DNA from 2 places in the Kiloniella antarctica genome. Region 1 is predicted to be linked to the other one. Evidence: predicted binding sites of a transcription regulator. Region 1 holds the regulator's gene; the other holds the start of a gene.

What was found. Region 1 encodes PhoB, which activates phosphate uptake and scavenging genes when phosphate is short. Its sites were predicted from a motif close to TNTCATAAAACTGTCA; they were not measured.
Region 2: a site for PhoB is predicted at 1,586-1,601, ahead of ACFSKO_RS05735 (inorganic phosphate transporter). Genes of this name have one in related genera too.

Annotation. Positions count from the first base shown of each region.
Region 1 covers NZ_JBHUII010000001.1:897,995-901,420, forward strand. Annotated here, with positions in the region: gene pstB (phosphate ABC transporter ATP-binding protein PstB) at 1-278, shown strand, start outside; gene phoU (phosphate signaling complex protein PhoU) at 290-1,045, shown strand; gene phoB (phosphate regulon transcriptional regulator PhoB) at 1,050-1,766, shown strand; gene ACFSKO_RS04285 (hypothetical protein) at 2,006-2,983, shown strand; gene ACFSKO_RS04290 (tRNA dihydrouridine synthase) at 3,142-3,426, shown strand, end outside.
Region 2 covers NZ_JBHUII010000001.1:1,206,700-1,210,125, reverse strand. Annotated here, with positions in the region: gene ACFSKO_RS05735 (inorganic phosphate transporter) at 1-1,466, opposite strand, end outside; gene ACFSKO_RS05730 (lipid-binding SYLF domain-containing protein) at 2,022-2,723, shown strand; gene ACFSKO_RS05725 (cobalamin biosynthesis protein) at 2,957-3,426, opposite strand, start outside.

The DNA.
Region 1 (3,426 bases):
GTGCCATTGCGATCAACCCTGAAGTCATCCTTATGGATGAACCTTGTTCTGCTCTAGACCCCATTGCCACAGCAAAGATCGAAGAATTGATCGATGAGTTGCGCAAGAGATTTACGATTGTAATCGTAACCCACTCCATGCAACAGGCCGCAAGGGTCTCACAAAGAACTGCTTTTTTTCATATGGGCGAAGTGGTTGAAGTCGGTGAAACAGACAGACTCTTCACCAGCCCCCAAGACGACCGTACACAAGGTTACATTACTGGACGTTTTGGTTAAGGATTATAGATATGCCAGATACAAAAGACCATATCGTCAGTTCTTTCGATAAAGAATTACGCACCATCCATGAAATCATTATTCGTATGGGGGGCATGGCGGAAAACCAGCTCGCTGAAGCTGTTGACGCTCTCGTTCAACGCGACAGTGCCAAGGCAGAGTTAGTAAGAGCAGAAGATGCAAAAATCGATGCCTTAGAAGAAGAGTTAGAATCAGCAGTTGTGCAATTAATCGCCCTTCGCCAACCCGTAGCAAACGATTTACGTGCGGTTATTTCCGCCCTCAAGATCTCTTCTGATCTCGAGCGGATTGGCGATTATGCCAAAAACATCGCCAAGCGCAGCATCGCCATCAATCAGATGCCCCCGCAAAAATCGGTTACAAGCATTATGCGTATGTCTCGGCTTGTTCAAGAAATCGTCAAAGATACTCTTGATGCATTTTCTAACAGCGACAAAGACAGAGCAATTGACGTCTGGCACCGAGACGAAGAAGTTGATGAAATGTACACTTCTTTGTTCCGTGAGCTTCTCACTTACATGATGGAAGATCCACGCAACATTAGTGCCTGTACCCATATGTTATTTATCGCAAAAAACATCGAACGCATGGGAGATCATGCCACCAATATTGCCGAAACTATTTACTATCTATCCACAGGTGCGCGCCTAGAAGGCAAGCGACCAAAGGGAGACCGTACTTCCTTTCAGGTGCTCAGTCCAAATAGTGATGCGCCCGATAATAATGACAGCGAAATAGAAATTTAATACAATGGAAAAAAAGGACCTTTCCATGAAGCCTCTCGCTTTGATCATCGAAGATGAAATCGCCCTGACAACCTTGCTTCGCTATAACCTTGAAAAAGAAGGTTTTCGCGTTAACGAAGCTCATGATGGCGAAGAAGCTCTACTCCGTGCAAAAGAAGAAGCTCCAGATCTGATTTTACTAGATTGGATGCTTCCTTTGCTCTCAGGTATTGAGGTTTGCAGACAACTTCGTCGCTTGCCAGAAACCAAGGGTGTCCCGATCATCATGCTCACCGCACGCGGTGAAGAAACAGACAAGATCAGAGGTCTTGATTCTGGCGCAGATGATTATATGACCAAACCCTTTTCTCCTGCAGAACTCATTGCCCGTATTCGCGCCATCATGCGTCGCAGCAAGCCAGAAACAGTTACTGAAGCTTTGGCATTTGAAGACATAAATATGGACTTGGCAGCCTATAAGGTTTACCGCGGTGAGCGTGAAGTCCACCTCGGCCCAACCGAATTCAAACTGTTACGTCACTTGATGCAAAACCCAGGACGTGTCTTCAGCCGAGAACAGCTATTGGATTCAGTCTGGGGTCATGATGTGTACGTAGAGCCACGTACCGTTGACGTACACATCAGACGTCTGCGTAAAGTATTGAATGAAGGTCCCGAACTCGATCTTATTCGGACGGTACGATCCGCTGGGTACGCTCTGGATAGAGCCAAAGCCGCTTGACCCTTTGAAATCATATCAAAATTTCTAAAAAATGGCCGTGTTTATCACGGCCATTTTTTGCTTATAAGCCATTTTATGGTCTTATCTTTATTCTTTGTTTAGCAAGGCTTCATCACTCTAAGAGAATACAGAAGATAGTGCGAACACTACATAACTCATTGTTTTCTTGCACTCGATATGGATGACACCAACTCCTTCTGTTATCCTATCCTTCTAATCAAAATCTTAGAGGTAAGATCGTGAAGAATATCCATTTTCTGATCATAAGCAGTTTCATTTCCCTGTTTCTGCTTACCGGATGTGGTTCTCAACCAAAGTCCCAAGCCACGTCGGCTCAACCCTCGGCCACGGTTTCCTCCCCTAATGATACAGCTCAACAAGAAAATGCTTACTTTCTCACGGACAATAAAATGGCGCGTCTTGAAGCAAGGGAATATCCCTGGAGTGCGCTTGGTCGCCTAAATGTGGCAGGTCGCCACTTTTGTAATGGCGTGATGGTCGGCAAAAACAAACTTTTAGCTCCTGCTTCATGTCTCTATGATTTGGTAGAAGGCAGATGGTTTCAGCCAAAGGAAATGGTTTTTGTTGCGGGCTATCAAAGGGACGATTCAACAATTTTTTCTCCTGCTGAAAGTTACCAAATTGCACAAGGATTTGTTCCAAAGAATCAAAACTTGAAATCCATGCTCAATAACTGGGCACAGATCAGTCTCTCTCTCCCGCTCGGAGATCACACAGGATGGGTCGGTGTTCGCAATCAGGTAACCAGACAAGACCTGACTATGGTGGCGGGTTATCGCCGCGGATGGGAACATGTACAGGCACTTTTCCCTTTGTGTAATCCATCCGATACCCTCAAAAATAAGTGCCCCCAGCATAGTGATGGTCCCCTGAACCGTTATATCATAGAAGAAACTGGCCTCTCCCTCGCGCCAAATCATCCTATTTCTGCGCAAACCATCGCGCTTTGGAACTTACCAGCCTCACCGCAAGCCCCAACACAATTCAACTATGTCTCCCCGATTCCCAAAGATAGTGTGCAAAGGCTGCTGGTCGACTTGGGATATCTGGACCAAAGCTCAACCGAGATCTCGACGGCAACGTCAGAGGCTCAACAGGACCTTGGGGGTGCTCAAAATGGTCAGGCAGATATCAACACGCTCTATCTTCTCCTGAGAGAACTAAACCGCCTCCGCAATGGCAGCCCGTCATCATAAATTTGAGAACAAAGATATTGGACAACACGGATTTATAGTTCTGATTTTTGACTCTAGGACGCATAGGGCGGTAAAAGCCTTCACGACAGAGAACTGCATTAGGATGACTTTCCACAGTTTATTTGTCGATTCTTACATCAATTTTGCGAGTTAACATAGTGACGTTAATCCTGGCCCCGATGGAGGGGCTCGTCGATGCTCAAATACGCGCCGTTCTCACCGCCATCGGTGGGGTTGATCGCTGCGTGACCGAGTTTATCAGGGTTAACGATCTGGTCTTACCCCCAAAAATATTTTACCGTTTTGCCCCAGAACTACACAACAATGCCCGCACAGCTTCTGGCACGCCGGTGTCCATCCAGCTTCTTGGCAGCAATGCCCCTGTTATGGCTGAAACCGCGGCACTTGCGATCAAGCTGGGTGCACCAGCCATTGATCTCAAT
Region 2 (3,426 bases), 310 kb from region 1:
GCAATGATCGTTGTGAAATGAGACCGACGGACCAGTTTCCGACGCCCTAATTCTTCCCGGTCGGCATTGCTCGTACCGTGGGAGTCTTCAGGATGACGGGTATGCTGCTTTACATACTGGCGACGACGTGAGCTATTTCGGGTGTAATATTCCCGGAAGAAACCAACACCAAACACGGCACCAACAGCAATATGCGTAGAGCTAACCGGAAGACCGAGTGCAGAGGCCATAATCACCGTGATTGCAGCAGAAAGTGCCACGCAATAAGCCCGCATCGGGTTCATCTTGGTAATTTGTTCTCCAACCATTCGAATTAGTTTAGGGCCATAAAGGAATAAGCCCAAACTAATCCCCATCGCCCCGATCACCATCACCCAAATCGGGATCGTAACCTTGGCCGCGATATCCCCGGATTGGGCAGCGTGCATCACCGCAGCAAGCGGACCAACAGCATTGGCAACATCATTTGCCCCATGGGCAAATGATAAAAGTGCCGCTGAGAAAATCAGAGGTAGATGGAACAGTTTACGTAAAGACTGGTTTCGATTTTCCAACCCCTCAGATTGCTTGCGAATAACGGGCTTGAGGGCAACATACGATGCAATAAAAATTCCAAAGCTGATTAAAACTATAATTTCAAAATCTGGTTTCCAGATCTTTTTTAAGCCCTTCATCATCAGATAACAGGAAAAAGCTGTCGCCATAATAGCAAGCAACATCGGCACCCAGCGTCGCGCTGCAGCAATTTTATCATCCTGATAGATAATATTACTTTTAATAAACGCTAGGAAAATAGCGGCGACTACACCACCAAGGACAGGAGAAATAACCCAGCTTGCCGCAATCTTACTCATGGTAAACCAATTAACCGCGCCAAAACCAACGGCCGCTATACCAGAGCCCATCACCCCTCCAACAACAGCATGTGTCGTCGAGACGGGAGCTCCAATATAAGTTGCGAGATTCACCCATAGCGCAGATGAAAGCAGCGCTGCCATCATAAGCCAGATAAAAGTCTGACTATCTGGCACCAATGAAGGATCAATGATCCCTTTTGAAATAGTTGAAACAACATCGCCTCCGGCCAACAATGCGCCCGCGCTTTCAAAAATCGCGGCAATAAACAAAGCCCCCGTCATGGTCAAGGCACGAGAACCAACCGCAGGCCCTACATTATTGGCAACATCGTTTGCCCCAATGTTCAGCGCCATATAACCGCCTAGTGTGGCCGCAACAACGATGTAGACTGCGTTTGGTTGCGCACCAATAAGGATTGATGCAAACCCGCCCGCAACCGCAAGAAAGAGTATCGCAAGGCCTGGCGCAAACAGTTGCTGGGAAATAGACCGTGTGGCCTCTTCTAACGTTACAATCTTGCTTAGATCTTTATCTAAGGAAGGCTTCGCTAATTTGGCTTCTTTCGAAGAAGCATTGTTCGCTTTACCTGATTGATTAGACGTCGTCATTTTTAAAACCTTCACACCACTATTTGGGTTATCCCGGCAACATGGGGCATCAGTACAATTTTGAAATGTGATAGTTTCGTTGCAGATAAATGACAAATTATCGTTTCGTGACTCTAATGTTACAGCAATATGACAGGATCAGCTTTGGTCACCCAAAAACACTTCGCCATTAGCTTCACAAAAACATAATTTGCCCATTATTATCTCTGATACTTACTCCAATACCCAAAACTCACCCAGTAAAAGTTGATGGTCTCAACATGATAACACATCGTGGATTTCTAAGACGGCTCTTATCGGGCATAGCAATGGTTGACACCATGTCTTACGCTTTTATCTAGAACAGGGCTTTCGCATGACGACATGCCTGCATAAAATTCGACCACCTTCATGGCCCCTCAATCCCACCTTGCGAATTGTTGCGCTCGCAGAGCCTCATATAGAGAAAATACATGACACAAAATGTCTCTGCCCCTTTTTGTATTTTCCTGTAATACTACAACCAGAATTTAATCATACTAATCCAACCCAACAGCTACCGACCAGGAGAACAAAATGATCAAGCAGCTCTCACAGGCTTTCCCTTTAGCCAGCGCCATGAGGCTTGCGTTTATCATCAGCCTACTCAGCCCACTTGCCCTTCTCACCCCCGCGCAAGCCGCAAGCGATGCAGAGGAACTCGTTGGAGAATCCCGATACACCCTTGAAAAAATGTTAAGTAATCCTGACTATGCCATCCTGAAAAAGTTCGCCAACAAAGCTAAGGGCGTCTTGATCATCCCGCAATTGGTCAAAGGTGGATTTATCGTTGGGGGTGAAGGCGGTTCCGGCATTTTACTGGTAAAAGGTTCTGATGGTACCTGGAGTAATCCGGCTTTTTACACTCTCGCCGCTGGCAGCATTGGCTTGCAAATTGGAGGGGAAGTGTCCGAAGTTGTTTTTACACTTATGAACCAAGGTGCTGTCGATGCAATGCTAGACAGCGAAATCAAATTTGGAGCAGATATATCAATTGCTGTCGGACCTTTTGGAGCTGGTGCAGAAGCTTCTACCACAACTAATCTTGATGCTGATGTTTATGCGTTCTCCAGCTCGGTGGGACTGTTTGGGGGCGGTGCCCTAGAAGGAGCCAAGCTCTTTACCCGTGAAAGTTATAACTCCAGTTATTATGGAGCAGGCGCAACTCCGCGTGCCATTACCATAGAGCGCGCTTATTCAAACCCACACTCTGAAAAACTTAGAGCAGCTCTGCCTTAGATCGATACTTTTGTGTTCTTTCCCTCAAAAAAGCCAGCCAACGATCTTTGGCTGGCTTTTCTATACTACCAGCCCTTAACATCAACTCCTCGGAATCTCGCCTCTCTCTTCCAGCAAGAAAGAAATTACTAGTGAAATACTACACCTCAGAAGCTTGTTACTCCCTGCCAAAGCTTTTCAAAGTGTGATTACAGCCAACACTCTAAATGAGTAAATATTAAAAATCTAAAGCCTTAGATTGTAAATCTCAACAAAACCGCGCCCGCAATTAAACCGATGCCCATAATACCCGCAATGAGAACCACAAGGTTTCCTCGCTCCAATTCTCTACGCCAATTACTCTCACTTGGTCCGCTAGAATTGAGTCTTAGCGCCCCACCCAAGGCGGCATCCGCCATACGTTTTCCCCGCCAACAACGGGAAAAAGCCTGCCCAAGAGAAGTCCCCGGCACAAAGATGGACGCACATATAAACAAAAGGGCACTCAACGCATCCGGAAGAACAAGGAGAACCTGATCAAAGGCCATAAAGGCTCTGCTAAAATTATGTTCCAACGGCGCTTGAAGGTGTCTTTGTCGATAAAACCTTACGCCTTGATGAACAGCCTGCTGTACAAACAAACCCGGTAGTCCCAATAGACCATACCAAAGTGCAGGAGCAACAAAACCAGTAACAAACCCTCTGGCCATACCTCCAACAGAAA